Regions from separate parts of the Chryseobacterium metallicongregator genome, predicted to be linked through region 2. Evidence: riboswitches for the same ligand, from Rfam matches in the RefSeq annotation. Region 2 holds a riboswitch; each other region holds the start of a gene.
The links. Region 2 has a riboswitch for S-adenosylmethionine ahead of REB14_RS12820 (TonB-dependent receptor plug domain-containing protein). Riboswitches for the same ligand answer to the same signal wherever they lie in the genome.
Positions count from the first base shown of each region.

Region 1 (10,788 bases), on a different contig from region 2:
ACAATTAAAATCATTTAAAAGAATGAAAAAACGTCTGCTTCATGCTGAAAAAATAAAACAGAATGAATTACTGGAACGACTTGAAAATCTGTTTTTAGATGTTCATCCCGCAAAAACATGGCAGGAGAGAGTATATAATTTTAGCGTATTCTTTTCAGATTATGGTTATTCGTGGCTTGAAAATTGTTTGGAAGAAATGGTGGTTCAAGATTCAAAATTAATAATTGTTGCCATTTAATTTTAAAGAAGTATTTTTGTAAATTATAATTATCGAATATGATAAAGAGGTTTTTTATTCTATCCAGTTTATGTATGGTTTTGGGAGTTTCAGCCCAGAAATCACATACGGTTGTGCAAGGTGACAACCCTTACAACATTGCCAAAAAGTATGGAATGACTGTAGATGAATTGCTGAAGCTAAACCCAAAACATAAAGATGGCAAATTGGCGATCGGTGATGTTTTAACTATAAAATCAGATAAAGCAGCCACTGCGGTTGTGACAAAAGCAGTTCCAACAGAAAAAGCAACTTCAACAACAAGTGTTTCTTCTCTTGGGAAAATTGTTTTACTGCCAAAACAAACGATCTATGGCATTACAAAACAATACAGAATTTCTGAAACTGATCTGAGAAAACTGAATCCTGAATTGGATTCTCACATGAAGATCGGAGATGAAATTACCTTACCTCTTGCCAGCATTAAAAAATATGGAGGAGAGCAACAGGCCGTTACCACAGAAAAACATACTGAAACTCCAGTAGAAAAAAAAACAACAACTACCCCTGCAGAAGGAGAATCTTATGTTATCCAGGCTAAAGATAATTATTACAGAATTACAAAGCAGTTTGGCATCAGCCAGCAGGACCTATATGCTTTAAATCCAGGATTGGAAGAAAAAGGACTGAAACCTGGGGATACCATTAAAATAAAAAGAACAAACACGACTGCCAATACTGATACCGTTACAGAAACTGCAAATCCAAAAGCAAAAATGGATTCCGGGAACGAAAAATCAACCGCTGCTTCCAATGTTGCAGTAGGTGATGATTATGTAACCTATACAGTTCAGCAGGGAGATACAGTATTCTCTATCGTTAATAAATTCGGTGTTTCTATTGATGAACTTATCGCTCTTAACCCGGATCTTTCACATGGTTTGAAGACTGGAATGGTTCTAAAAATCAAAAAGCAGGATGCAGCATACGTGAAGAAAAACGGTGATGCTTTAAGTGTTATCTTAATGCTTCCTTTCGGGTACAGTACTAACGAAACCCAATACAGAGGAATGGCGCTTGACTTTTTGACAGGAGCTAAACTTGCTATTGAAAGAAATGCAAGAGGAGGACAGAAACTGGATATCAAAGTTGTAGATTCAGGAAATGAAGCTTCGTTCAAAAATTCTTTAACGCAGATTAATCCTGATAATACAGATCTTATTATTGGACCTTTCTTTAAATCCAATGTAATTGATGTTCTTGATTTTACTAAAAATCAGAAAATCCCGGTTGTAGCACCATTTGCCAACTCTCCGGAACTTTATAACTACAGCAATCTTATTATTGTTGAAACAAACAATCAGACCTATGCTGATAAGATTGTAGAAGAAGTAAAAGGAATTTATTCTGATCAGAAAATATATATAGTGGCAGATGCTAAAAAAGAAGATGCCAATTATATCAAAGCAGGACTTGAAAAAGCGGTGAAAAATCCTAATATTATTATTGTTAATTCCCCGGCAGATATCCAGCCGGATCAGAATATGATGACAGGACAGTCTGCACCGGTTATTGCTATTTTAGCGAATGATGATAATGCTGCAGGAGATGCTTTTGCTAACAGAATGATTGCGATGTCTAAAGAAGTTCAGGGAATAAAAGCCTTCAGTATGTTCTATTCTCCGGTTTTTGAGAAGAGAGTAGACGAACTGAGCCAGGCAAGCCTGGTCTATCTGATGGATAGAAAGATTAATACAGACGGTAATTTTGAAAAAGAAATTCTGGCTGCTTATAAAAGCAAATACTGCAAAACTCCACCAAAATATGCTATCGTAGGTTTTGATGTTGTCAACGACATGTTAACCAGAGAAAATAAAAAAGGAGAGATATTTAAACAGATGAATAAAGTTCAGACTCAGCTTGCTACCAAATTTGAGTTTGTAAAATCTAAAGCTAATGGTGCTTATGTAAATACTGGTTATAGAGTAATCAGGTTAGTACCTTAAATGATTTATAGCTGTTTAAAAGAATATTGTTAACATTATAGTTATATTTGCATAATATTTAATTCAATACATGAAAGCACTTGTATTTCCAGGGCAGGGTTCTCAGTTCGTAGGAATGGGAAAAGAATTGTATGATTCTAGAAAAGATATTAAAGATCTGATGGAATCTGCCAATGAAATTTTAGGTTTCGACATTCTTTCCATTATGTTTAACGGTACGGATGCGGATCTTAAGAAAACAGAGGTTACCCAGCCTTCAATATTTATACATTCAGTAGCAGCATTAAAAGCCGTAAATGGTCTTGGTGCTGAAATGGTAGCAGGACACTCTTTAGGAGAGTTTTCAGCTTTAGTTGCCAACGGAGTTTTATCCTTTGATGACGGTTTGAAATTAGTTTCTGAAAGAGCAAAGGCTATGCAGGAAGCTTGCGATGCCAATCCAAGTTCTATGGCAGCGATCTTAGGATTAGACGATGCTAAGGTTGAAGAAATTTGTGCACAGATCAGCGGTATTGTTGTTCCTGCCAACTATAACTGTCCAGGACAATTGGTAATTTCCGGTGAAACTCCTGCAGTAGAAGAAGCTTGCGCCAAACTGAAAGAAGCAGGTGCTAAAAGAGCATTGCTATTGCCAGTAAATGGAGCTTTCCATTCTCCATTGATGCAGCCTGCACAAGAAAGACTGGCCGCAGCTATCGAAAAAACAAAATTCAGAAAAGCAACCATTCCTGTATACCAGAATATCACGACAACAGCGGTAACCAATCCTGATGAGATCAAACAGAACCTGATCGCTCAGCTTACCGGTCCTGTAAAATGGACACAATCTGTTCAGAATATGATTAAAGACGGTGCCTCTAATTTCGTAGAAGTAGGCCCAGGAAAAACCCTTCAGGGATTGATCAAAAAAATTGACGGATCAGTAGAAGCTACTTCTGCAATCTAAACAAAAAATATGAGCGCGATATTTTCACCGGGCAAGCTTATGCTTACTTCAGAATATTTCGCAATAGACGGAGCTCTTGTCTTAGCGGTACCTACCAAGCTGGGACAAGAGTTTTTCTTTGAAGAAAAAGAAGATGGAAAATCCCTTATTCTTTGGGAAGCCTATCATCAGAATACACTATGGTTGAAGGCTGTCATTGATTATAAAACCTGGCAGATCCTGGAAACCAATATTCCATCAAGTGCTGAATTTATTACCAAAACATTACAAAATGTTCAGCAGCTTTCTAATAGTAAATTCAAAACTGATCTTACTTATCATTTAAAAACCAATCTTCAGTTTCCGGCAGATTACGGACTTGGAAGCAGCTCTACTCTGATGAATAATCTTGCAGAATGGGCCGGAATAGACCCGTTTTATCTTAATACAATCAGTTTAGGAGGCAGTGGATACGATATTGCGGTGGCGAAAGAAAAGGCTGCCGTTCTTTTCCAAAGTAAACCTGAAATAAAATATGAAAAGGTTAATTTCAATCCTTCTTTTAAAAATGAACTGATTTTTATTCACTTAAATCAGAAACAGGATAGCAGAGAAGGAATCAATTTTTACAAGTCAAAAAAGAAGTCTCCGGAATTGGTTAATGAATTTTCTGATCTTACAAAAAAAATATTGTTATGTAATGAATTGGAAAATTTTTCTGAATTAATGATGGTTCATGAACATAAAATTGCTAATTTTCTTGAAATTTCCACAGTTAAAGAGAAACTGTTCTCAGATTGCCCTTCTTTTGTCAAAAGTTTAGGGGCATGGGGCGGAGATTTTGTAATGAGTGCCAAATTTGGGGGCTATAAGAACTATTTTTGGGAGAAAGGTTTTCCTTCGGTTTTTGAATGGGAAAATATAATTGACTTGTAATCAGATTATTACAATCCTGTTTTTTTATTTGCCATTCTGACTTATATCAGTATATTTAAACCACCTTTAACAAATAATTAATATTATTTTTGTTGAAGTCAATAAAGAAATAGAAAATATAAGTAAAATGAAAAACACTAAAATCATCCAGGATTTAGAGAAATTGGGGATTAAAGGAAACTATGAAGTAGTGTATAATCCTTCTTATGAAGAATTATACCAGGCTGAAGTTTCTTCTGAAAATCAGGGATTTGAGAAAGCTGAACTTACGGAATCTGGCGCGGTGTCAGTAAAAACAGGAATTTTCACAGGTCGTTCACCTAAAGACAGATATATTGTTCAGGATGATGTTACAAGAGATACAATTTTCTGGGATGGTAAAGTAAACTTACCTACTACTGCAGAAATTTTCGGTTCTTGTAAAGAACTAGTGCTGAACCAGCTTGCTGAATCTAAAAAGATCTATGTAGTAGATACATTCTGCGGAACGAATGCAGATACGAGACTTAAAGTAAGATTTATCGTTGAAGTAGCATGGCAGGCGCATTTTGTTACTAATATGTTTATCCGCCCTTCTCACTATGAGCTTGAAAACTTTGGAGAGCCTGATTTCACAGTAATCAACGGTTCTAAAACAATAAACCCTAACTGGGAAGCTCAAGGATTGAATTCTGAAAACTTCATCATGTTCAACCTTACTGAAAAACTACAGATCATCGGAGGTACATGGTACGGAGGTGAAATGAAAAAAGGGATGTTCGCCATGATGAACTATTACCTTCCATTAAAAGGTATGGCTTCAATGCACTGTTCTGCTAACGTAGGAGAAAAAGGTGATGTAGCTTTATTTTTTGGTCTTTCAGGTACAGGAAAAACGACTCTGTCTGCAGATCCGAAAAGATATCTTATTGGTGATGACGAACATGGTTGGGATAACAACGGAGTATTTAACTATGAAGGTGGATGCTACGCTAAAGTTATCGACTTATCTGAAGAAAAAGAACCGGATATCTTTGCTGCCATCAAAAGAGATGCACTTCTTGAAAACGTTGTTGTGAACAATGGAGTAGCAGATTATACAGACGGATCAATCACTGAGAATACAAGAGTTTCTTATCCAATTTATCATATCAACAAAATTGTATTGCCTTCTAAAGCAGGTCATGCTAAGAAGATTGTTTATCTTTCAGCAGATGCATTCGGAGTACTTCCTCCGGTTTCCATCTTGAATGAAGATCAGGCTCAATACCACTTCCTTTGCGGTTATACATCAAAACTAGCTGGAACAGAAAGAGGAATTACAGAACCTCAGCCATCTTTCTCACCTGCATTTGGTGAAGCATTCCTTACATTACACCCAACAATGTATTCTAAAACATTGATCGGTAAAATGCAAGAGCACGGAGCTAAAGCATATTTGGTAAATACAGGTTGGAATGGTACTGGAAAGAGAATTTCTCTGAAAGATACAAGAGCAATCATTGATGCAATCATTGACGGATCTATCGATAATGCTCCAAAAACTCAGGTTCCAATCATGAATCTTGAGATTCCTACTGAATTGCCAAACGTTTCTACAGGTATTTTAGATCCTAGAGATACCTATGAAAGCGCTTCAGAATGGGAAGAAAAAGCAAAAGATCTTGCTTCAAGATATATCAAAAACTTTGAGCAGTATTGTGATACTGAAGAAGGTAAGAAATTAGTTGCTTCAGGACCTCAATTACAGGAACAGACCATCTAATAGTTCTCTATAACATAAAAAGCCTCATCACAGATGAGGCTTTTTTATTAATATTTTTTACAGTTTTCAATCAACTCATTCTGTTCATCAAGTTTTAAGACCGTTGATTTGATTGATTCTTCAGTTAAATGTTTTATGATCATAAAATGTTTTGAAGAAAAGTAAGATTCTTCGTCCAATATCTTATCTAAATACTTTGGAGTAGCGAAGGTCATCCAGTATTTTACTTTGTTGGAAAAGGTAATAGTTACTTCTATGGCATCAGATTCAATATTTTCTATTGGATCATCTATGTTAATAGAAATGATTTCCGGTTCATTGTCTGCACTGAAATACAACTTTGAATACCACCTAAGTTTTCCCTCATTATTCCAGACTTTTATATTTTCAACGTTGATTTCTTCGATAATATAAGATTTTCTCTTCGTTAATTGTCCGGAATATGGCCCAATGATTTTACAATAAATCTTATCCTTTATCTTCATCAATTATTTTCTTACTTTCCTTAATTATCTGTAGAAATCTGTAGGAATATTTAAGTTATGAAATTACTTCAGGCTCAATAAAGCCAATCTGTACCCATCCATTCCAAAGCCGGATAAAACAGCATCTGTATTCGCTGCCGTCACAGATTTCTGGCGGAATTCTTCTCTTTTGTATATATTGCTGATATGTACTTCTACTTTTGGCTTGCGGATATTCTTCAAACAATCAGCGATAGCATAAGAATAATGGGTAAATGCTCCCGGGTTAATCACCACTGCATCAAAATTATCCTCCTGAAGTCTGTTGATAAGCTCGCCCTCAATATTGGACTGATAATACTGTATTTCATGAGACTGAAACTCGGATTTTAAATTTTCCAAATAACTTTCCATGGAAACATTTCCATAAATTTCCGGTTCTCTTGTGCCTAACAGATTGAGGTTAGGGCCGTTGATGATCAAAACTTTCATACTATAAAATTAAAAAGTTTTTTCAATTAATAATACAAAAATTAAGGTCTCCTCAAATATTTATTCCATTGAATTATTAATAATGATATTTGTCATGTTTGAATAAATGATAACGACTGCAACTCCTTGTTGTAATGAGTTTTATTAAAATTTTATGTTAATTATTAAAAATTTATCATGAAAAATAAATAAGTCTACTTGTTTTGTAGACTAAAAGTTTTTAGCTTTGCAAACATATTTCGATCGGCTTATAAAGAAAGATGGAGGGAACTGACCCTGTGAAGTCTTAACAACCTACCCATTGGGCAAGGTGTTACGTTCAGCCTTTTAAGGAAAAATAAGCATTTGTTTTATCGTATTTATCGATGCCCTTTGCTGACTTTTCTGCAAAGGGCTAAATTTTAATATATGATAAATAAAATTGATTATGATTAGTAAAAATTTATTTAATTCTAAAGCTTGGATACCTCCCGTTGCTGCTTTTTTTCTGGGAATTATCAGTGTAAATGCACAGAATTCCAAGCCGAAAAAAGATAGCCTTCATGAAAAAGAGATTGATGAAGTAGTAGTGGTAGCTTACGGAAAAGCGAAAAGAAACAGCTATACCGGTTCCGTAGCTACAATTTCCAGTGATAAAATCAATAACAGACCTGTAACGAATATTACGAAAGCATTAGAAGGACAGGTTGCAGGGATTCAGACTACCAGTGCATCAGGCCAGCCAGGTGCTGTTTCTACTATCAGAATCAGAGGAATTGGCTCAATCAGTGCTTCCAGTGATCCTTTATACGTTGTAGACGGAATTCCTTTCGATGGAAACCTGAACTCTATCAGCCCAAGCGATATTGAATCAATCAGTGTTTTGAAAGATGCTACAGCAAGTGCTTTGTATGGTTCAAGGGGAGCAAACGGAATTATTATCATTACTACAAAATCAGGTAAAAAAGGAGAGGCCAGAGTTAATTTTAATATCAGTCAGGGATTCTCCGGAAGAGCCGTAAAAGATTATGAACAGGTAAATACAGATCAGTATTTTCAACTGTACTGGGAAGCATTGAGAAATGGATATCAATCCGGAAAAGTTTCTTCTCAGCAGGCAGCTCAGATGGCAACAGACAACCTTGTTTCTTCACTGGGGATTAATCCATATGGGACAACTTATCCAAAACCGGTAGGTACAGATGGAAAACTATTACCTGGCGCATCACCACTTTGGAATGATGACTGGAGAGATATCTTGCAGAGAGTGGCTTCAAGAAATCAGGTGGATCTTGATATCAGCGGAGGAAGTGAGAAAAGTAATTATTTCTTCTCTCTGGGGTATCTGGATGATAAAGGAATGGCAATTGAATCGGGATATAAAAGATATAATACCCGATTAAAGATCAATTCTGAAGTTAAAAAATGGCTGAATGTTGGGGTGAACTTAAGTTATACAAACAGTATTCAGCAGGCACCTACTTCTTCAGATTCCAAAGCCAGTAACATCATCAATGCGGCAAGATTTATTCCTTCATTCTATCCTTATTATGAAAGAAATGCTGACGGAACTTATATTTTGGATGCTGATGGAAACCCGATTTATGATTTTGGAAAATACAGACCTACGAATGCGCTTCAAAATCAGAATGCTGCTGCAACCTTACCATTAGACAAAAACGAGAATAAAGAAGATAACTTTTCAGGGAAAGGATTCATGGAATTCACTTTCTTACCGGAACTGAAATTCAAGACGAGTTTCTCTGTTGATTTGGTGAATTATAACGGACATTATTATTCAAATCCATTATTGGGGCAAGGTGCTGAAATTGGAGGTTCAGTAACGAAAACCAATACCAGAACATTATCTTATACCACCAGTAATATTCTGACGTATGATAAAAAGTTTGGAAAACATCATGTCAATGCATTGGCAGGACACGAATTCTATAAATATGATTATCAGACAATCTCCGGAACAAGAAGTCAGTTCTCGCTGCCTTATTATTATGAGCCGGATGCCGCTTCTTTACTGGGAAGTTTCAGCGGAAACAGTAATAAATTGAGTTTATTGAGTTTCCTTGGAAAAGTAGAGTATGATTACAACAATACCTATTTCTTATCTGCATCAGGAAGGGCAGACAGCTCTTCAAGATTTGCAAAAGATAACAGATGGGGAAGATTCTGGTCAGTAGGAGGTTCATGGAAGATTTCCAATGAAGAATTTATTAAAAGTTTAAACGTATTCAACCAATTGACATTGCGTGCAAGCTACGGAGGTCAGGGGAATGATAAATTGCTTAGACCCAACGGGCAGCCGCTTTATTATGCTTATCAGGAGTTGTACAGATTTATCAGCCTTGGTGGAGAACCGGGAACAACGCTGGAAAAAACGTCTACCAATAATGTGAAATGGGAAACCAACCTTAATTTAAATGTAGGATTGGAATTCGCAATTCTGAATAACAGAGTTAAAGGAAATATCGAATATTTTAAAAGAAAAAGTCAGGACCTTTTGTTTAATATGCCTGTAGCACCATCATTGGGAATCAGTGATTATCCGGCGAATATCGGAACCATTCAGAATACAGGATTTGAATTTTCATTATTCACAACACCCGTTAAGAATGATAATTTCCAATGGAATGTAGATGTGAATCTGAGTACTTTAAACAATAAGGTAACGAAACTACCCGGAGGTTCTCTTGTAGTAGGAACTAAGCTGTTGACAGTAGGAGGTTCAGTATACGACTTCTTTATTCCGGAGTGGGCTGGAGTTGATCCAAGTAATGGAAAGCCTTTGTGGAAAACAGTTGCTACCGATGCCAGCGGAAATTCAGTAGAAGGAACGACTTCGGAATATTCAAAAGCCACAAAGCTCTTACAAGGTTCAGCTTTGCCTAAACTGACAGGAGGAATCAGTACAAGTATCACCTATAAGAATTTTGATTTTTCAGGATTACTGACATTCAAAATCGGAGGAAAAATTTTAGATACCGATTATACTTCCATCATGCATAACGGAAGTGCAGGAGGACGTGCGTGGAGCGCTGAAATGCTAAACAGATGGACTCTGGAAAATCCTTATACGGATGTTCCTGGATTAAGTACAACAACGAATAACTGGACCTCAACATCTTCAAGATTCCTTTACTCCGGAACATATGCAAGACTTAAAAATGTAAGCTTAGGATATACCCTTCCTGAGGATTATTTTGAGAAAATAGGACTTAAGAAATTCAGAATTTATATCCAGGCAGAAAACCTTCTGACCTTCTATAAACATAAAGGAATGGATCCTGAGCAGGCATTGGACGGAACAACGTATTACAGATATCCTGCCATGAGAACTATCACTTTTGGGCTTCAGGCAACTCTTTAACCTTTTAAAATTGAAACAATGAAAAAATTAAAATACATATCGTTTGCACTTATCGGATTTTTGTCGCTGACAAGCTGTGAAAGTGAACTGGATACTGCTCCGACTGATCAGGCTAGCAGCGTAGAAGTTTTCAAAACAGCTGAAAGTGCAGAAACTGTAGTAAACGGTACGTGGGCAAAATTTAATAATGACGGAACAACATATGCCAATATCGGGTATTCCACAGTTTTAAGAGCCAGTGATGCGATGGGAAGTGATGTGGCTGTATTGACTAATAAATATGGTTTTGCTTCAACCTATGCATTTACTGAAATGGTAAACAGTACAGCAAGCAGACCTTTATTTATCTGGACGATGTTGTATTCCACCATTAATAATATGAACAATGTGATTACAAGAATTGATGGAACAGAAGGAAGTCAGGAGAAAAAGAATCAGGTGAAAGGTCAGGCTAAAGCATTGCGTGCTTTCTGTTATCTGAATCTGGCGAGTTTTTATCAGTTCAGCTACCTTAAAGACAAATCAGCATTGACCGCTCCAATTTATACTGAGCCATCTACAACAACTACAGTAGGGAAGAAGAGAGCAAGTCTTGAAGAAATTTATACTTTGATTAAAAGTGATCTTACTGATGCAGATAACC
Region 1 covers NZ_JAVIXS010000014.1:231,362-242,149, forward strand. Annotated here, with positions in the region: gene bshC (bacillithiol biosynthesis cysteine-adding enzyme BshC) at 1-238, shown strand, start outside; gene REB14_RS14515 (LysM peptidoglycan-binding domain-containing protein) at 277-2,223, shown strand; gene fabD (ACP S-malonyltransferase) at 2,294-3,169, shown strand; gene REB14_RS14525 (GYDIA family GHMP kinase) at 3,179-4,084, shown strand; gene pckA (phosphoenolpyruvate carboxykinase (ATP)) at 4,212-5,828, shown strand; gene REB14_RS14535 (hypothetical protein) at 5,876-6,313, opposite strand; gene REB14_RS14540 (type II 3-dehydroquinate dehydratase) at 6,377-6,784, opposite strand; SAM riboswitch class I at 7,030-7,128, shown strand; gene REB14_RS14545 (SusC/RagA family TonB-linked outer membrane protein) at 7,212-10,145, shown strand; gene REB14_RS14550 (RagB/SusD family nutrient uptake outer membrane protein) at 10,164-10,788, shown strand, end outside.
Region 1: it holds a riboswitch for S-adenosylmethionine, as region 2 does, so the genes downstream of both, REB14_RS14545 (SusC/RagA family TonB-linked outer membrane protein) here and REB14_RS12820 (TonB-dependent receptor plug domain-containing protein) in region 2, are expected to answer to the same signal.

Region 2 (10,788 bases):
GCTAAAGTATTGATCAAAGCTTTCGGAAAATGTACTACCGACCACATTTCAATGGCTGGACCATGGTTGAAATACAGAGGTCACTTAGACAATATTTCAAACAACATGTTGATTGGAGCGGTGAATGCTTACAACATGGAAACCAATAAAGTTAAAAACGAATTAACCGGTGAATACGGTGAAGTTCCGGCTGTACAAAGAGCTTACAAAGCAGCAGGCGTTCCAACCATCGTTGTAGGAGACCAGAACTATGGTGAAGGTTCTTCAAGAGAGCACGCTGCAATGGAACCTAGACACCTTGGTGTAAAAGCGGTATTGGTAAAATCATTCGCGAGAATCCACGAAACGAACCTTAAAAAACAAGGGATGTTGGGAATCACTTTCGCTAATGAAGCTGACTATGATAAAATCCTGGAAGATGACACAGTTAACTTCTTAGATCTTGATCAGTTTGCTCCGGGAAAACAATTGACTTTAGAATTCGTTCATGCTGACGGAACTAAAGATATCATTATGGCCAACCATACTTACAACGATCAGCAAATTGATTGGTTTAAGGCTGGTTCAGCGCTAAACCTGATCAAACAACAGGAAAAATAAGATTAATTGTTAGATTAATTAATAGAAAGGCGGCTTCAATTGAAGTCGTCTTTTTTATTATCACACCAAAAATCACTGCTAATCAATTCAATAGGAGCGGACTTTAGTCCGCATTAAAATTATAAAATACATCTGGCTTTAGCCAAAACTTACAATTTTACTTTAATCTATCCAGAAGACCTGCTCTATAACTTTCTCCAATAGGAATTTCGTACCCGGGAAAGTTCACTTTTTTAGCACCAATACTTTTAATTTTATCCAAATTGACAATAAAGAACTTATGAACACGTACAAACCTCTCAGAAAGCTGAATTTCCATTGATTTAAGTGTATCCAGAACAATAAATTCCTCATTTTCCGTCCGGATATTGACATAGTCTTTGATACTTTCAACGTACAAAATCTCATTAAAATCAATACGATGTCTTTGCCCTGAGGATTTCACAAAGAAATATGTATTTTCCCCCCTGAGGAAAAGAAAACCGTTAAGACTTTATGCTATTTGTCAACTACTGCACAATCTTCCCTCGAGAGACGGCTCCGCTTCCATCAAAGGTAGAGCAAGTTTTGATGCGGGTGTATAAATGAGTTTTGTGGAAAAAGCCCTGCAGGTCAATCTTTCAGTGAGTGATATTTTTAAACAATCCGGATTGAAGGCTGATATGTATTTTACAGATAATACACAATCATTCAACAACTATTGGGATGCACGAAGAATGACACTCAGCATCACCTACAATTTTGGGAATCAAAAAGTAAAATCGAATAAAAGAGCTATCAATTTTGAAGAAAAAGATCGAGCACAATAACTGCAAAAAACTAAACTCAGGGAATTTTTCCTGAGAGACCATCAACATATATAAAAAAACAGAGCGTATAACTCTGTTTTTTTATTTAAGTAACTAATATTTAGAACCTGAATTCAATTCTTGCAAACAAGAATCTTCCTCCTATACCGTACTGGGACACCTGTCTGGAATACACAAATTGATTATCAGCGGTTAATGAGCTTATATTGGGACTCTTAGAAGGCAGAATATTCAGAATGTTATTGCTCCCGATGGTTGCTGAAATATTTTTATTAAAATCATATCCTACAGATAAATCTGTTATCAAACGGTTATTAAGGACGAAATGCTCTGTACTTCCCGTTACTCCATCAAAATTAGCATCTAAAACATCTGCATCTGTCACTTTACCAAAGAATGAATTACGCAGCAGGAAAGTAAAACCGGAAACTCTTAACGTATTGGATAAGGTAGCTTTTACACGCGGTACAGCTTCTTCAAAATACACTCTATTAGGCTCTGAGAAATAATTATCGATCTGACTTACCAATTTAGGTGATACATGGATATCTCCAATTCTTTTGGTCTGATTAAGGTTAAGTCCAAAATTATTTTCCAAAGAAACTCCTGATGAAATCTTTGAATTCTGAGAAATTGTAATATCCAAACCTTTTGTCTGAGAGTCCACCGCATTGGCAAAAAAGTTGGCAGCGCTAGCTCTTGCCAGATCAAACGCATCCTGAAGAACGGCCTGATCAGAACCTGGAGTAAAATTACCATTAGGACGGAAGAAAAGATCAGTCAGCACTACTCTGTCTTTAATCTTTATTAAATAAGCATCAGCAGTGAAAGTAAGGCTTAATGCCGGAATCTTCCAGGTAATTCCTGTGCTGTAAGATTGTGAAGTTTCCTGTTTCAGTTTTGGAATCCCCAATGCTTGTGCTGCTTCAGAATTATTTCTAAAAGTACCAACCTGTGTAGTTTTTCCCTGCTGAATCAACGTAGATGTAGAGCTATAATAGATTTGAGCTAATGAAGGAGCTCTAAATCCTGTAGAAACAGCACCTCTCCAGTTCAGATTAGAAGCCAGCTTTACATTGGTTGCCAGTTTATAATTGAATGTAGATCCGAAGTCTGAATAATTCTCATATCGTAACGCCCCTTCCAGCAGCCAGCCGTCGGTAACTTCCAGCTCTGCATCAGCATAAGCAGCAATACTGTTTCTATTTCCTGAAACGGCATTTTCCGGACTAAAGCCTGGAAAAACCTGTGCTCCGGCTGGCCTTATAGATCCGAAGAAGTCGGTTACTTTTTCATTTTCAGGAGTTTTAGCAGTTACTAAACGCCCATAGATATCGTAAGAAGCGTAAGAATTTTCTTTTCCTGCATTCACTTTATAATTTTCGTGTCGGTATTCAGCTCCGAATGCAACATTTAATCCTTTCAGCACATCATACTTTTTGGAGAAATCAAGGTTGACAGTATTTTGTGAAAACTCAGATCCTCCGGCATCAAAAGTTCTTGGAGATCCGTCTGTAAGCGATGTATTAAATGTATTTACAACCCCAAAACCAAAGGTATTTTTCCCAAATGTATTACTGAAATCCACATTCCAGCCATTCCATTTTCCTTTAATTCCGGCAGCAAGAGAATAATCATTTACAGTTGCTTCAATCTGAGGGAGATATCCATTGGGAGTCACTGCATTGATATTTCTTTCAGTATTCGGCAGCCTGTAAAATCCTCCGGCATTTCCAAGACGGTAACTATAACCACCAAATGAGTAGAATTTCCAATCATCATTCACAGGAATTTCAGAGTTGAAAAATAGCTGCCCGGCTTGTAATTTAGACTGTCCGGCTCTCAAACTGAAATCTTTTCTCTCTAATCCTCTGTAATTAAGCTCCTGGGATGTAAAATCTTTACCTAATAATTTTTGAAGATCGGAAATGCTGTTGGCTCCTGAAATTTGAGATTGAAAATCAGTTCCGAAATAATTTACCTTGGCTGCATATTGTTTAATGGTACTAATAATCTGTTGAGTGTTTGACGTATTCGTAATATTTTTATACAAACCATCGATATTAATACCATCCTGCAATGCTCTGTAATTAATTGCATTATAAGCATTGAAAATATCACCTTCTCTTACTCCGGCTCTGGAATAGGGATCACGATATTGTGTAGAACCTGTAATATTAATAAATCCTGTTTTTCCTATTTTAGCTCCATAATTGAGATCTACGGAAATAGTCTGTCCATCTACTCCACCGGAGAAATTATTGGCAACGGAGGAAGCGTATCCACCTAAAAATACCTGTCCCGAAAGTCCCAGCCTTTTTTTCAACCCAAGGTTAACGACTCCTGCAATGGCATCAGAACCATATTGAGCGGAAGCACCGTCTCTTAAAACCTCAATTTTTTCTAAAGCAAATGCCGGAATAGCATTTAGATCAGTTCCTACAGATCCTCTTCCCGGTGTAAGGGTAACATTAATCAATGAAGACTGATATCTTCTTTTTCCATTGAGTAAAACCAAAACCTGATCCGGGCCCAACCCTCTTAAAAGAGCAGGATCTACAAAATCAGTTCCATCATTAACGGTGTGTGAGGTGGATGAAAACGAAGGGACAATATAATTTAAAGCCTGACTGATATTGTTAGTGGGGCTTTGTTTTAAAATTTTTGATATGTTAATAATATCTACCGGAACAGGCGTATCTGTCAGTGATCTTCCTGAGCCTCTTGAACCAAGGATGACTACATCATCTATTTTTTTTGATTGTAAAGTATCCGTCTGGGCGTAGTAAAATGTAGAAATAAGCGCAATAGAAGGAACAAATATTTTTGTTTTGAAATTATGCATGTTGTTTGTTGTTACTTTTTGTTATTAAAAAATTGTTTTTGAGCAATACAAATCCTGTAACCCTAAAATGTAAGGTTACCATTGATGTTCGGAATGTTTGTATTATTTTTTAGAAATAGAAAATGCTAGCAGCAACAACACATGCGCATATAGAAATGGCATGAAAACATATCAGAATAATGAAGACTCACTTCATGATCTGAAGAATAAAAAATTACTGATGGAATGTGATTTCCCTTGTCTTTAAACATTGATTTTAACTTTAAAACAAAAATTCAAGATGGGGATAATGATAGAATGATAAACATTTTTTCCGGAAGATCCGGCTTATCGATTGCAGCACCTTGCTTGTTTTTGCAGGTTGCTATCCCATCTAGAGATTCTTGATAATTACCTGGCAAAGATATAATTATTTCATAAATAAAAAAAAAATTCAGCCTAAATTTTCGATTTTCAACATTTTACCGTAACAAATTCTGTTTTTCAGCGTCTAACCGGATATCATTAAAACATTATGAAAAAAACGATTTTCGCTTTATCACTGGTAAGTTCTGTTTTTGTTTTCTCACAAGAAAAGAATACTACGGGTGCTAAAGAAAAACAAATAGAAGGTGTAGTCATCACCAAAACTAAAAAAGCCGTTGAGCAAAAGGCAGACCGTACCATTTTTGACTTTTCTGAACAACCTCAGCTGAATAACGGAAACGTTCTGGAAGGAATTAAAAAACTTCCTGGACTTGTTTCTACCGATATCGCGGGGATGATGTATCAGGGGAAAATGCTGGAAGTGTATCTTAACGGAAGACCCCTGAATATTACGTCCAATGAATTGAACTCTTTCCTTGAAGGAATGCCTGCCAATTCTGTAGAAAGAATTGAAGTAATTACCCAGCCCGGTGCTGAGTTTCCGGCTACTTCCGGAGGTGCCATCATGAACATCATCACTAATAAAAATGCCAACAAATATTTAACTGCTACGTATTCAGGAAATTATTCTTTCACGAATTATGATAAATACAGAAACAGGACAACCAATTCTGTTAATTTAAATGCAAGGAATAAATATTTCGGATGGCAGCTGAACGTAGGTCAAAACTACCGTGAAAGTATGCTGAATGGTCAACAAGATGAACTTTTGAGCAGCCATACCGATAGATACGCACGTGGATATTTTGCAAAATCCGGATTGACTTTTGATTTGGGGCAGGACAGATTATTATTAAACTACGATATTTATCACAATAATAATGACAACTATACTTTAAGTAATGGTCATGGTGATTTGCCTTTCCAGAATAATCCAAAAGATTTAAGGGAAGCTTTTTATACATCTTCAGATGTTGCCCATACCAATAGTCTCAGACAGGAAGCAGTTGTAACCTATCAGAAACGTTTTGCAGATAAATCTCAAAAATTAGACTTCCAGTTTGGCTATACAAGATCAGACAGTAAATTTTCTCAAGACAATTTCTTTCAGGATGGTACATTTGCAGCCGCTCCAAACCTACCAATCAACAGTCCTACCAATGGTTTAAAAGATATTCTGAACAATAAATCTGTAATGAATATTGCCAACTTCAAAGTAGATTATGCCCAACCTATCAAACTTCTTGATGGTGGAAAGGTAAGTTTTGGAGGATTATATGAAAGACAGGATTATGATACAGAAAGTTTTGGACTGACTAACTTAGAGTATCAAAGACAAACCGCTTCTACCTATTTGGAGTTTCAGGCTAAACTGAAAAAGTTTGACTTCACATTGGGTTCCCGTGCTGAAAACTATGATATTTCCGGGGTAACAAGATATTTTGATAAAGATGCGAAACTGGTGGAGGCTAATTTGATTCCTTTCAATAAGTTTAAATTTTTCCCGAATGCAAGCGTACAATATAATATGATGAACCAGGTTAATATTGCGGCAAATTACAACAGAAAAATCAGCTTACCGAGTATTTCTGCTTTGAACCCAAATAACGTAACTTTCTCCGGGCCAAGTACCGAAGTAAATGGTAATCCTAACCTACAGCCTACTATTTTTGATAATTATGAATTGAAAATTTCAGCTTTTGATTATGCATTTATCGGATATAGTGTAAGTTCGGCAAGCAACCAGGTGGCACAGATCATCCGAAAGGACGGAAGAAAGCTTTACAACGAGCAGGTGAATATTTCGAATATGAAAATTCACAATTTCAATGTGGGATTACCGATTCCTTTTATGATTTTCAGTAAGCCATTTAGTGAAATCATGAAATTTAATTTCAATCCTGATAAAATTAATTTCATGTACTTATATGCAGGATATCAGAAACATGAAATCGATAACCTGAATAATAAAGGCTTCTGGATTTTCAATATCATGACCCAGGTTATTTTACCTAAGGATATCAAACTGACAGCTAACTATAGCTATCTGACTCCAAAGGCGGGATATTTCTACTTTACAGCAGAGAAACCATTCAACAACTCTCTTGATATTACGTTGACGAAAAAGTTTATGAACAACCGCCTGACACTTTCTGTTTTTGCGAATGATATTTTCAACGGACAGATGATGCAGGTACGTTCTAATCCACCATCAGGAACGCCGGTGTTGATCAGTAGCAAATATGACACGAGAAATTTCGGATTTTCTATCAATTATAAAATTCCGACAAGAAATAAACTGGCAAAAGAGGATCCGAATATCCTAAACCAGACTAAAAAAGAAGATAACGGAGGAGTAATGCAACAGGCACAATAATTCTTCTTGACAATAAAATAAAAATAGGCGTAAAATGATTTGCGCCTATTTTTTATTTGTTGGTAAGTTTTGGCTGAAGCCAGTGGATGGTTTTATAAAAGTAAAACGGGCTTCCTTCGTCTACGCTCAGGATCAGAGCCCGTTCCTATTGATATTGAATTCGTGTTATTCGTGAAAATATGGGTGACATTTGTGTTTACATTTACATCAAAAATCAATCGTTTGAAATCTCCAATTCAGCGTATCTGCCAATGTCAGTTGATTAACAATAACCGGAAGATCTGTGATAATTTTTAATGCCTGAAGAGCCATCATGCTGCCTATGATTCCGGGAAGAGCTCCCAATACGCCAAGACTGTCACAATCCGGTACATCCTCATCGAAAGGTGGTTCAGGGAATAGATCTCTTAAGTTTTTGCTTCCGTTACGATTAAATACTGCAACCTGTCCTGAAAACCCTAAAATACTCCCGTAAACTAAAGTTTTATTCAGTTTTACACAGGTATCGTTCACCAGATATCTTGTGGAAAAGTTGTCTGAACCGTCAACAATAACATCGTAGTGGGAAATGATTTCTTCGGCATTGTTTTCATTGAGTCTTTCCTCAATTCCTGTCAATTTAACCTGATGATTGAGTTCTTCTACAAATATTTCAGCACTTTTCACTTTGGATAGTCCTACTCTGTTTTCAGTATGAATGATCTGCCGGTTCAGATTATGAATTTCTACATGATCAAAATCGATAACACCTAAAGTTCCTATTCCTGCTGCAGTCAGATATTGAATAACCGGACTTCCCAAACCTCCTGCCCCAATGACAAGAACTTTGGAAGACCTTATTTTCTTTTGTCCTTCCAATCCTATTTCTTCAATAAATATCTGCCGGCTGTACCGTGAAAAATGATCTTCTTTTTTCATATTTTATGATAATTAACCATTAAGATTCTTTTAAGTTTGTAAGGAAAGTTAAGTTGAGCTTCGCTTCAAAAAAGATAATATCTTCAATTTTTCTTAAATAACCTTCACTTCTTCAAAATCCTTAATGGTTTAAAAATTTAAAATCCACTGTATACAGAATCCCAGTCTTTCATTACAGGATCATAGCCTGCTTTTTTGATCATGACTCTGATTTCATCCATACTTCTCTCGTCACTGGTTTCAAACTGTTCCAGAGATTCTTTATCCACCGCATACCCTCCCGGATTGGTTTTTGAACCAGCACTCATGGCAGTGGCTCCCAGAGATACAATATTATTTCTGAAGACTTCATTTTCCCTGGTAGAAATGGAGATTTCAAGGTCTTCATTCCAGATTCTGTAGGCACAGATCAATTGAAGAAGGTCCTTGTCTTCCATAATAAAATTAGGTTCGATGATTCCTTCAGCAGGTCTGAGTCTTGGAAAGGAAACGGAAAATTTACTTTTCCAGTAATGCTTCTGAAGATAATCGATGTGTAATGCATTGAAAAAACTATCCACCCTCCAATCTTCAAGTCCAAGGAGAACTCCGAGTCCAATTTTATGAATGCCTGCTCTTCCTATCCTGTCGGGAGTTTCGAGACGGAAATGGAAATTAGATTTTTTACCCTTCGGGTGATATTCTCTGTATACATCCTGATGATAAGTTTCCTGATACACCAAAACAGAATGTACCCCTTCTTCATGAAGCAGTTTGTATTCTTCTTCCATCAATGGCTGAACTTCAATGGAAATATTGGAAAAATGAGGTTTTAGCTTACGCACAGCATTCTGAAAATAAGGCACACCTACTATTTTATTGGCTTCTCCACTTACCAGCAAGACATGATTCACTCCCATAGATTTCAGTACTGAGGCTTCAATCATCAGCTCCATATCAGAAAGGGTTTTCCTTTTCAAATTATTATCAAGACTGAATCCGCAATAAGTGCAGATATTCTGACATTCATTGCTGAGATACAGCGGTGCATACAGCTGAATGGTTTTTCCAAACCGTTTTTGAGTGAGCATTTGCGTCATTCTTGCCATCAGCTCCAGTTCCTGAGAAGCGGCTGGCGACAAGAGATTCAAAAAATCGTCAAGAGTTTTATTCTTTTTCTGAAGACTGCATCTTACATCGGCCAGACTTACTTTTTCAAGCTTATTCTTTACCTCATCCCACTGGTAGTTTTCAAAAACATCTTTAAAGCTTTTCATGAGTCTGACTTATTCAAATAAAAACGAAGTGAGTGGGCTTGAAGCTTCAGCATGGTTGGCAATAGCACCTAGCCCTGATTCAAAGGCTCTTCTTCCGGCAATCACCCCTTCTTTAAAAGCCAAAGCCATTTTCAGTGGATTTCCGGCAACAGCAATGGCAGTATTCACCAAAACGGCATCTGCTCCCATTTCCATTGCTTTTGCAGCATCTGACGGTGCCCCGATTCCCGCATCTACCACTACAGGAACATTACTCTGGCTGATGATTATTTCCAGGAAATCCTGTGTTCTTAATCCTTTATTCGTTCCGATAGGTGCTCCCAAAGGCATTACTACAGCTGTTCCTGCATCTTCAAGACGTTTACATAAAACAGGATCGGCATGAATGTAAGGCATTACAATAAATCCTAATTTTGCCAATTCTTCAGTGGCATATAATGTTTCAATAGGATCCGGCAGTAAATATTTAGGATCCGGATGAATTTCGAGCTTTACCCAGTTTGTTTCCAATGCTTCTCTGGCTAATTGTGCAGCCAATACAGCTTCTTTGGCAGTTCGTGCTCCGGAACTATTAGGCAGAAGATGAACATTGGTTTCCCTTAATGAATCAAGCAGATTATCTTCATGAGACCGGGCATCAATTCTTTTCAAAGCCATGGTCACCATGTTTGTTTCGGATGCGATGACAGATTGTACCATATCACTCATGCTTCCGAATTTTCCTGTTCCTAGGAACAATCTTGATTCAAAAGTTCTTCCTGCTATTTCTAATTTCTGATTGTTCATATCATTACTTTTTTTAGTTCGTTAATAATTGTCGGCTGTCTGGTAATAAGTCCGGATACAGCAACACCATAAATCCCGATCTCCTGTAACGGTAAAATATCTTCAAGCGTAACACTTCCGATGGCAAATATTCTAGGAATATCTATTGATTTCTCTTTTAATCCATCAATGATAGACTGATAGCCTTCAAACCCAAGAATCGGGCTTAATTTTTCTTTGGTTATAGTAAATCTTAATGGTCCTAGACCGATATAATCACAAGATTCTTTGATTCTCTGAATAACATCTGAAAAGGTATTAGCGGTTCCACCAATCATCTTATTTTCACCTAAGATCAGTCTTGCTTCTTCAATAGCACTGTCGTTTAATCCTAAATGAACGCCATCTGCATCTATTTCTTTAGCTATTTGTACATGGTCATTGATGATACAAACCGCCTGATATTCTGAACAAAGTTGTTTTGAAATTTCACAGAGTTGGATCAATTCGTTTTCAGGAGCATTTTTCCATCGAACCTGTACCCATTTGATGCCGTTATCCAGTGCTTTCCGGATGTAAAGTTCCTGCTCTTGTCGGGTATTTCCCTGTGATATGTATTGTAATTTTTCCATGTTTTCTATGAATGCGTTCCCAGTAAAGAGGGATTGCTTTTTAAAAATTTTTCGATGTATCGTTTTCCAGTTCGGCAGGCATTTTCCATATTTTCTCCTTTTGCAAGCTCTGCCGTAATTGCTGAGGATAAAACACAGCCGGAACCGTGTTTGGGAAAATAGGTTGTACTACCTTCGACCGGAGCTAAAAGCGTTTCTTTTTCACTTTCAACTAAAACAT
Region 2 covers NZ_JAVIXS010000009.1:101,113-111,900, forward strand. Annotated here, with positions in the region: gene REB14_RS12805 (aconitate hydratase) at 1-600, shown strand, start outside; gene REB14_RS12810 (LytR/AlgR family response regulator transcription factor) at 758-1,045, opposite strand; gene REB14_RS12815 (outer membrane beta-barrel protein) at 1,194-1,409, shown strand; gene REB14_RS12820 (TonB-dependent receptor plug domain-containing protein) at 1,510-4,254, opposite strand; SAM-I-IV-variant riboswitch at 4,552-4,649, opposite strand; gene REB14_RS12825 (TonB-dependent receptor domain-containing protein) at 4,769-6,997, shown strand; gene REB14_RS12830 (HesA/MoeB/ThiF family protein) at 7,205-7,915, opposite strand; gene thiH (2-iminoacetate synthase ThiH) at 8,053-9,171, opposite strand; gene REB14_RS12840 (thiazole synthase) at 9,181-9,957, opposite strand; gene REB14_RS12845 (thiamine phosphate synthase) at 9,954-10,568, opposite strand; gene REB14_RS12850 (hydroxymethylpyrimidine/phosphomethylpyrimidine kinase) at 10,574-10,788, opposite strand, start outside.

Region 3 (10,788 bases), on a different contig from region 2:
TGAATGTACAAATGCACAAGGGAATTCCATTCTTTTGGATAATACTTCCCAGCCGGGAGCAAAAGGAGTTTCTCCAATGGAAAGTGTACTAATGGCAGTAGCAGGCTGCAGCGGAATTGATGTGGTTTCTATTCTGAAGAAGCAGCGCCAGGATATCAGGAGCTTTCAGGCAGAAGTAGAAGGAGAGAGAGTACAGGTAGAAGATGCAAAACCTTTTAAGTCGATTAACGTTAAATTCCTTCTGGAAGGAGAAATTGATCCCAAAAAAGCATTAAAGGCTGCAGAACTTTCGTTTGAGAAATACTGTTCTGTATCCAAAACGTTAGAACCCAATGTAGAAATCGGTTACGAAGTCTATGTAAACGGAGAAAAAATATAATCTCTTATTTAAAAATAGAAAAAGCCGGATGATTCATCCGGCTTTTTTATTACTCATTACCAATTACTCATTGCTTATTAAAAGGTAAGTCTTGGTTTTATCAGTTTTGCTACTGTAGCTGTCCATCCCGTTTGGTGGGAAGCTCCTACACCACGGCCGTTATCTCCATGGAAATATTCAAAAAACGTAATATAATCTCTGAAATGTTCATCATAATTGAACTTTGGATTACCTCCGTTGAAAGCTCTTTGTCCATGTTCATCCTTTAAAAATAGAGAGCAAAGTCTTTTGCTGATATTCTGAGCGACTTCATCAAGATTCCTTTTATCACCGCTTCCCGTTGGAAGTTCTACTTTCAGGCTGTTTCCATAGTAATAATGGAAGCGCTGCAGACTTTCCACAATCAAAAAGTTAATGGGAAACCAGATAGGCCCACGCCAGTTGCTGTTTCCGCCAAACATTCGGCTGTCACTTTCTGCAGGAGTGTAGTACACCATATTTTCAGATCCATGTACAGAAAATACAAAAGGATTTTCTTCATATACTTTAGACATGGCACGGATTCCGTAAGAACTCAGGAACTCATTTTCATCAAGCATTCTGGTCAGAACCTTTGTTAGTCTGTTTTTTCGGAGGATGCTCATCAGGTGTTTTCGGCCTTGTCCTTCCTCGTCCCAGTGAGAAACAAGTTTGGTCAATTCCGGCTTGTTCTTTAAGATCCATTCCATTCGGGTTCTGAAATTCGGCATCTTTTCCAGTAAACGGTGGTCAACAATCTCAACGGCAAACATAGGAATCAAACCGACAATACTTCTTAATTTTAAAGAAACACTGTCTCCATTTCCAAGCTGTAGTACATCATAGAAAAATCCGTCTTCTTCATTCCAAAGTCCTTTTGTGCCTTCGCCCAGATTTTCCATAGCTTCGGCAATATAAAGATAATGCTCAAAAAACTTGATGGCCATATCTTCATATACCTGATAGTATTGGGCAAGCTCCATTGCAATACGCATCATATTCAGTGCGTACATGGCCATCCAGCTTGTTCCGTCTGCCTGTTCAAGATGCTGACCGTCCTTTAATTCCATATTCCGGTCAAAGGCTCCGATATTGTCGAGACCAAGAAACCCTCCGCCAAAGATATTTTTCCCGTTCTTATCCTTTCGGTTCACCCACCACGTGAAATTAAGAAGCAGTTTCTGGAATACTTTCTCTAAAAATAGTAAATCTGGCTTTCCATTAGTTTTTTCATCAATTTTGAAAACACGGAAGCATGACCAGGCGTGTACTGGCGGATTTACATCACTCATATTCCATTCATAGGCTGGAAGCTGTCCGTTGGGATGCATGTACCATTCCTTAGTAAGGAGCAAAAGCTGTCCCTTGGCAAATTCTGCATCGATGATCGAAAAAGGAACACAGTGAAATGCCAGATCCCACGTAGCATACCATGGATACTCCCATTTATCGGGCATGGAAATAATATCCTTATTGTGGAGATGATTCCATTCTGTATTTCTTACATAGTCGTTGAAATTTCTTGGGGCTTCAAAGTTGGGATCACCTTTCAGCCATTTTCCGATATTGTAATGGTAGAACTGTTTGTTCCAGAGAAGTCCGGCAAAAGCCTGTCTCTGCACATTTCTTTCATCTTCGTTGACAGTGTCATTCTGAATTTCTTTATAAAACTCTTCAGCTTCAGCCTCTCGTATATTGAATATTTCATCAAAATTTTCAAAAGGTTCATCAGCTTCATCCGGACATAATCTGAATTCAAAAACTTTGGATTCCCCGGCTTCAATCATTTCATCGATCAGAAAAGAAGCTTTTGTTCCCTTTTTTTCAGGATTTACCGTATTCGTTTGATGGATAATAAAATTATTGATTCCATCTTTGAAATAAGTGTTTTCAGCTGCAGGAGCTCCGTAAAGCTTAGAATTATTGGTTTCGTTATCACAAAATACGCTTTGTGTATTGGTATTTCGGGAATAAAGTTTTTTAATCGAAATACTGTCATGGCCAATGTTGATACTTCCGTCATGAGAAGCATTGATTTCTGCTTTATAGGTGTTGTATCCCCATTTCCAGTTGTTTCTGAACCAAACAGTAGGCGCTACCATAATAGGTGCTTTATGCTGACTTCGGTTACAGACCGTTACTCTGGCAAGAATATCATTGTGATCGGCTTTACAGTATTCTATGAAAATATCAAAATATTCATCATTATCGAAAATTCCTGTATCGAAAATCTCATATTCCGGTTCCTTTTTACTGCGTCTCCCGTTTTCTGCAACAAGGTCATCGTAAGGAAATTCATTAATTGGATATTTATACACCATTTTCATATAACTATGAGTAGGTGTATTATCCAGATAATAAAAGATTTCTTTGATGTCTTCCCCATGATTTCCCTGAGGGTTGCTCAATCCAAAGAATCTTTCCTTTACCATTTTGTCTTTCTTGTTCCAAAACGAAAAAGCAAAACATAAAAGCTGTTTTACATCAGAAATTCCGGCAATACCTTCTTCACCCCATCGGTAGGCATAGCTTTCTGCATTATTATGATTGGTAAAATTCCAGGCATTCCCGTTCGGGCTATAATCTTCGCGTACATTTCCCCACTGCCGGTTGCTTACATAAGGTCCCCAGTTTTTCCATTTGGTATCTTGTAATCTATCTTTTTCGGCGGTCATATCTCATCATTTTTCCATACGAAGTTAGTTTTTTTGAGAAGTAATTCCAATTTTTTTCATCTGAATAATTATTAATATTGTCTTGAAATACTTGTATTTAAAGGCTTTTTTAAATATTAAAATAATTTTTTTTTGAAATTAAAAGAAAAGAACTACCTTTGCATCATTCGTTCATTCAAATATTGAAAATGTTATCAAGAAAGGTTGAGGGATTAGACCCTATGAAACCTTAGCAACCCTTTGTGCAAGCAAAGAAGGTGCTACGTTCTACCAAATAATTTTGGACAGATAACTTACTGAAGTTCTTTTCAGCCATTTCCTGTGGCATTTTCAATTGTATTAAAATTTAATAGAATTGAAAACAGAACTAAACTATATTAATCTTACGTATCAAACTTATTCCCAAAAGGAATACTATATCTCATTAAGCTATCAGCTTTTTGGGAAAGATCTGTTTACAGCTCCAATCATTTTAATCAACCATGCTCTTACCGGAAATTCAAATGTATCCGGAGAAAAAGGTTGGTGGAAACAGCTGGTAGGAGAAAATCAGATTGTTGATACTGATCAATATACTGTTCTGTGCTTCAATATACCAGGAAACGGATACGACGATTTTTTAATTGAAGATAATGAAGACTTCACACCTTCAGATATCGCAGCGATATTTCTGAAAGGGCTTGAAGCTTTACATATCAAAAATTTATATGCCATTATCGGAGGTTCTCTGGGAGGAGGGATTGCCTGGGAAATGCTTGCCAAGCAGCCGGATCTCACAGAAATATTTATTCCTATTGCCTGTGATTACAGAACACACGATTGGCTTCATGCACAATGTCTGGTTCAGAAATTTTTATTGAATGATAAAGAAGAACCATTACAGAAAGCGAGAATTCATGCCATGTTGTGTTACAGAACGCCACAGTCACTCAATGACAGATTTCAAAACCAATATAACCAGGAAAAAAAACGCCTGGAATCAGAAGACTGGTTGGTTTATCATGGTAATGCACTAAACGAAAGGTTTAGTTTAAAAAGTTACAAGCTGATGAACCACCTCTTAATGAATATCAACGTTGCTGAAGAAGCACTGGAGAACATACAGGCACGAATGCACATGATCTCCGTAGATACAGACTTATTCTTCCCGGCTTCAGAAATCCGAATGTGTTTTGAAAACTTAAAAGAGAAAAATAAGGATGTTTCTTATCACGAGATCCAATCTATACACGGGCATGATGCCTTCCTAATGGAATATCAACAATTAAATAATATCATAAAAAACATTTTACAGAAGTAATGAAAAATGCTAACGAAATAAAATTTTTAAAGAACAGATCAATCGTCAAATTTGAAGGAGAGGATTTCCTTGGAGAAATCGGGATTGACGGACGTATTTTTAAAGCGCTTACTTTAGCACGCATCAGTGTTGGCGTAATTTCTCAACAGGCTATAGAAAACGGAATTTCTATTCTGGTTCATGAAAATGATGCAGAGAAAGCGGTTGCTTGTCTTATTGATGAATTTGAAGCAGAAAGAAAATCTGGAAAAGTTTCCCAAATTTATAGTATCAATAATGTTTCTGTGATTGGTTTTGTTGCAGAAGATTTCAATAAAGTCTTTGCAGAACTGGCACGAAATAATGTTTTCCCATTGCTTTTGAATCAGGTAGCAGGAGAAAACAGAGTGAACATCGTAGTAACATCTTCACAGGATGAAAAAACAAGAAACATCATAGAATCTGAAATTTTCAAAAAGCCGAAGACCGTTCATCTGGCCATCATTGGTCACGGAAATGTAGGAAAGACATTGATACAACAGGTTTTGGAATCTGCAGAAGAAATTAAAAAACGAAAAAAAATAGACCTTAAAGTAGTTGCAGTAGCCAACTCTAAGAAAATTGCTTTCAACAAAAAAGGTTTCGACGCCAATTGGAGTGATGAGGTTTTAACAGCAGAACATCCATCGAATGTAGAAGAACTAATCAACTTCTCTAATGAAAACCAACTGGAAAATCTGATCGTTGTGGATAATACTGCAAGCAAAGATTTTGTGAAAAATTATCATGCTTTGGCAGAAAACGGATTCGATCTGGTGTCTTCCAACAAGATTTTCAATACCCTTCCAATAGAAGAATACAGAAAACTAAGATATACGTTGAGTAAAAACAACAGACGTTATTTGTATGAAACCAATGTGGGAGCAGGATTACCGTTAATTGATACCATCAAATTATTACACCTTTCAGGAGAAAATATCACAAGAATCAAAGGAGTGTTCTCCGGAACATTGAGCTATGTTTTCAATAATTTTTCTTTGAGGAACGATAAATTCTCAACCATCATCAACGAAGCTTTGGAAAAAGGATATACAGAACCGGATCCGAGAGAAGATTTATCAGGAAATGATGTAGCAAGAAAATTATTAATTCTGGCAAGAGAATTAGACCTTATCAACGAATTCGGAGATATCAATATTCAAAATCTTGTTCCGGAAAGCTTACTTGAAGTTTCAAAATCAGAATTTCTTTCAAGACTGGAAGAGCTGGACGAAGAATACCAGAAAATAAAAGAAAATCAGGAGCCCGGACATGTATTGAGATATGTAGGTGATCTACACGGTGACTTACAGAAAGATAAAGGCGAGCTGGATGTGAAACTGATTTCTGTTCCTGCAACTTCCGCACTAGGACAGCTGAAAGGCTCAGACTCAATCTTTGAAATCTACACAGAAAGTTATGGAGAGAATCCAATCGTGATTATGGGAGCCGGAGCTGGTGCACAGGTTACAGCAAGAGGTGTATTCGGGGATATTTTAAGAGTAAGTGAAACGAAATAAATTAATGTAACAATCTACCAATCTGGCAGTGTAACCATTACTGCAATTGTCATTCTGAGCATAGCGAAGAATCTAATGGTTACCCTGCTGAATTGACAAATTAAAACTATATGGAAAATTTTGAAACATCAGCAATAAGAACCCAAACGGAAAGAAGCCAGTTTGATGAGCATTCTACACCGCTATATCTTACTTCCAGTTTTATATTTCAGGATGCGGAAGATATGAGAGCAAGCTTTGCAGAAGAAAAACCTAAAAACTTATACAGCCGTTTCTCTAATCCAAACGTAACCGAATTTACAGATAAGATCGCTAAAATGGAAGGAGCAGAAGCAGGATATGCCTTTGCAACAGGAATGGCAGCCATCTATTCTACATTTGCTGCATTACTGAATGCCGGAGATCATATCGTAAGCTGCCAGTCAGTATTCGGATCTACTCATACTTTGTTTACCAAATATTTCCCGAAATGGAATATTGAAACCTCTTATTTCAAAGCAGAAGATGCCGCGAATGTAGAGCAATATATTAAACCTAATACCAAGATCTTATACCTTGAAACGCCTACCAATCCGGCTATTGAAATTCTTGACCTTGAATTCTTTGGACAGATTGCGAAAAAACATAATCTTATATTTATTGTAGATAACTGTTTTGCAACGCCTTATCTTCAGCAGCCTATCAAATACGGTGCAGATATTGTGGTACACTCAGCAACGAAACTGATTGACGGACAGGGAAGAGTTTTAGGTGGAATAGCAGTAGGAAAGGAAGACCTGATCAGAGAAATTTATCTTTTCGCAAGAAATACAGGACCTGCATTATCTCCTTTTAATGCATGGGTATTATCAAAAAGCCTTGAAACATTGGCTATCCGTGTAGAAAAACACTGTGAGAATGCATTGAAGGTAGCCGGGTTTTTAGAAAGTCATCCTAATGTAGAATTGGTAAAATATCCATTCCTGAAATCTCATCCGAGTTATGAAATTGCCAAAAAGCAGATGAAACTTGGAGGAAATATTGTAGCCTTTGAAATAAAAGGTGGAATAGAAGGGGGAAGAAACTTCTTAGATAAGATCCAAATGTGTTCACTGTCTGCCAATTTAGGGGATACAAGAACGATCGTTACACATCCGGCTTCTACTACACACTCCAAACTGTCAGACGAAGAAAGAAATGAAGTAGGTATTACTGCAGGTTTGGTTCGTTGTTCAGTAGGGTTGGAAAATGTGGATGACATTATTGCTGATCTGAAGCAGGCTTTAGATTAATTCAACTAGCAACTGGTTTTAGCCAAAATAGATTAAAATGAAAAATTCAGTACAATTATATAAAGCTTTATCCGAAAGAATTTTAATTCTTGACGGAGCCATGGGAACCATGCTTCAGAGATACAAATTCGAAGAAGAAGACTACCGTGGAGAGCGTTTTAAAGACTGGGAACATCCGGTAAAAGGAAACAATGACCTGCTTTCTCTGACACAGCCTCAGGCGATTGAAGAAGTTCACAAGAAATATCTGGAAGCCGGAGCTGATATCATTGAAACCAATACGTTCTCAGGAACTACCATTGCGATGGCAGATTATCACATGGAAGATCTGGTGTACGACCTGAACTATGAGTCTGCAAAAATTGCCAGAAAAGCCTGTGATGAGTATACTGCGAAAAATCCGGACAAACCGAGATTTGTAGCGGGATCTATAGGACCTACAAACAGAACAGCTAGTTTAAGTCCAGACGTTAATGATCCGGGATACAGAGCCATCACTTTTGAAGAATTGAGAGTCGCTTACAAACAGCAGTGTGAAGCTTTGCTGGATGGAGGTTCAGATATTCTTCTGGTAGAAACCATTTTTGATACTTTGAATGCAAAAGCTGCTTTATTTGCTATTGATGAACTGCAGGATGAAAGAGGAATAAAAATTCCAATCATGGTTTCAGGAACCATTACCGATGCTTCAGGAAGAACATTGAGCGGACAGACCGCAGAAGCTTTTCTGATCTCAGTTTCCCATCTGAATTTACTAAGCGTAGGTTTCAACTGTGCATTGGGAGCAGATCAGCTGACTCCTTATCTTGAAACACTGGCTCATAATTCAGAATTCTACGTTTCAGCATATCCGAATGCCGGTTTACCGAATGCTTTTGGAAAATATGACGAAACTCCGGAAGATATGGCGAGACAGATCAAAGAATATGTTGAGAAAGGATTAATCAATATTATAGGAGGATGTTGTGGTACAACACCTGAGCATATTAAAGCGATTGCAGACCTGGTGGAGAAATATGAGCCAAGGAAATTGAAGAAATTTGTGTGATTTGATAGATTTTTTAAATTAAAATCAAAGATGAAGGCTGGATTATAAATGTTAACTTTAAGTAAACCACAAAGTTAAATATAATGGAAAAGCCAATTTACTTAAAAGATTCCGAGGATGTCAGATTATTTAATGAACTGAGAAAGAAAGTGAACCAAAGAGTAGAAAACATTTCTGAGAACAGAGATATCTACATTAAGATCAAAGCGGTACTTCTTCCACTGGTCTATATTGGTTTATATTTTTTGGCTCTTTTGAATGCCGAAAAGCATTGGATCTACATTCTGAGCTTCGTTTTAATGGGAATTTCTTTGGTTTTGATTTATTTAAACTTAATCCATGAAGCAGCCCATAACAACATTTATAAAAGTAAAAGACTGAACGGGTTGGTTCTTCACATTTTTGATTTTATAGGAGCTAATTCCTATATCTGGAAAAAAAGACATATTGCAAGCCATCACGCCTATCCTAACGTAGATGGATGGGACACGGATATCGAACAGAGTGGGCTGCTTTTAATTGTACCGTGGATCAAAGCGAAAGGAGTACAGAAGTATCAGGATAAGTTTTTCTTTTTAGTCTATCCGTTGTATTTGTTCAACTGGATGTTTATAAGAGACTTCAGGGACTTCTTTGACAAGGAAAGAGTTATTTTAAAGACCCAGGGAAAGATACCCACCATTGAAAAAGTAAAAATGATAAGCTATAAGTTGTTCTATTTTTTTTATCAGATTGTGGTTCCTGTAATGTTCTTTAAAGTATCAATAGGATTGGCTGTAGGAGCGTGGTTTTTACAGGTGATATCAGCAAGTATTTTTGCATTGTTTGTTTTACTGCCTTTGCATCCGCTTCCTGATAATGCTTTTCCAAAATTAAATAAAGAAAAGGGTCTTCCATTCAGCTGGCTTCGTCACCAGTTTGAGGTGACCAATGATTTAAAAGAAAATAACTGGTTAGTAAGAAATGTTTTGGGAAATTTCAATTTTCATGTAGCCCATCATCTTTTTCCCAATTACAGTTATATGTATTACAATGAAATTACAGAGGAGATTGAAGAATTTGCTGAAGAACATGGTTTAGCGTACAAAAGATTTCCACTGATTACAGCTTTAAGTAAGCATAGGGATTTATTGAGACAGAATGCCAATAATGCCTACTATATTTTAGAAGAATAAAATGAAGTATTTAAGATTATCAGGCCTCGAGCCTCTTATCATAACGCCGGAGAGTAATTTCATCAACGTTGGTGAAAGGACAAACGTTGCCGGTTCCAAAAAATTTCTAAGACTGATTAAAGAAGAGAAATTCTCTGAAGCCTTAGATATTGCCCGCCATCAGGTAGAAGGAGGTGCCCAGATTCTGGACGTTAACTTTGATGATGGATTGATCGATGGAAAAGCATCGATGATTAAATTCCTGAACTTAATTGCCTCTGAACCGGATATCGCAAGAATCCCAATCATGGTAGACTCTTCCAAATGGGAAATCCTTGAAGCAGGTCTTCAGGTAGCTCAGGGAAAATGTGTAGTGAATTCTATCAGCTTAAAAGAAGGTGAGGAAGAATTTATCAAACATGCCAAAGCCATTAAAAGATATGGAGCGGCAGTCATTGTTATGGCGTTTGATGAGTTAGGGCAGGCTGATAGTTTTGAAAGGAGAATTGAAATTTCAAAACGTTCCTACGATATTCTTGTGAACCAGATTGGTTTCCCCGCAGAAGATATCATTTTCGACTTAAATATTTTTCCGGTAGCAACTGGAATGGATGAGCACAGAAGAAATGCCATCGACTTTATTGAAGCTACGCGCTGGGTAAGACAAAATCTTCCCTATGCATCCGTGAGTGGAGGAGTGAGCAATGTTTCTTTCTCTTTCCGTGGAAATGATACAGTGAGAGAAGCCATGCACTCCGTATTCCTTTACCATGCGATTCAGGCAGGAATGAACATTGGTATCGTGAATCCGGCAATGCTTGAGGTTTACGATGAAATCAATAAAGAACTTCTGGAGCTTGTAGAAGATGTAATTTTGGATAAACGAGAAGATGCTACAGAAAGACTTCTTGATTATTCCGAAAAGCATAAATCAGTTAAGAAAGAAAAAACTGAAGACTTAGAATGGAGAAACAATCCTTTGCAGGAAAGAATTACTTATGCTCTGGTAAAAGGAATTGATCGTTTCATTGAAGAAGATGTAGAAGAAGCAAGACAACTGGCTGCAAGACCACTTCATGTCATCGAAATAAATCTGATGACCGGAATGGGAGTCGTAGGAGATTTATTCGGAAGCGGAAAGATGTTCCTTCCTCAGGTAGTGAAGTCCGCAAGGGTAATGAAAAAAGCGGTAGCTTATCTACAACCTTTCATTGAAGCAGAAAAAGACGGATCAAGACCTGCTAATGGAAAAATCTTAATGGCAACAGTAAAAGGTGATGTTCATGATATTGGTAAAAATATTGTAAGTGTTGTTTTGGGCTGTAACAATTATGAAATTGTCGACCTTGGAGTAATGGTTCCTGCTGAAAAGATTATCCAGACTGCTATTGAAGAAAAAGTAGAC
Region 3 covers NZ_JAVIXS010000014.1:400,388-411,175, forward strand. Annotated here, with positions in the region: gene REB14_RS15365 (OsmC family protein) at 1-379, shown strand, start outside; gene REB14_RS15370 (MGH1-like glycoside hydrolase domain-containing protein) at 457-3,072, opposite strand; SAM riboswitch class I at 3,261-3,367, shown strand; gene REB14_RS15375 (alpha/beta fold hydrolase) at 3,428-4,372, shown strand; gene REB14_RS15380 (ACT domain-containing protein) at 4,372-5,910, shown strand; gene REB14_RS15385 (O-succinylhomoserine sulfhydrylase) at 6,021-7,181, shown strand; gene REB14_RS15390 (homocysteine S-methyltransferase family protein) at 7,219-8,229, shown strand; gene REB14_RS15395 (fatty acid desaturase family protein) at 8,313-9,404, shown strand; gene metH (methionine synthase) at 9,406-10,788, shown strand, end outside.
Region 3: it holds a riboswitch for S-adenosylmethionine, as region 2 does, so the genes downstream of both, REB14_RS15375 (alpha/beta fold hydrolase) here and REB14_RS12820 (TonB-dependent receptor plug domain-containing protein) in region 2, are expected to answer to the same signal.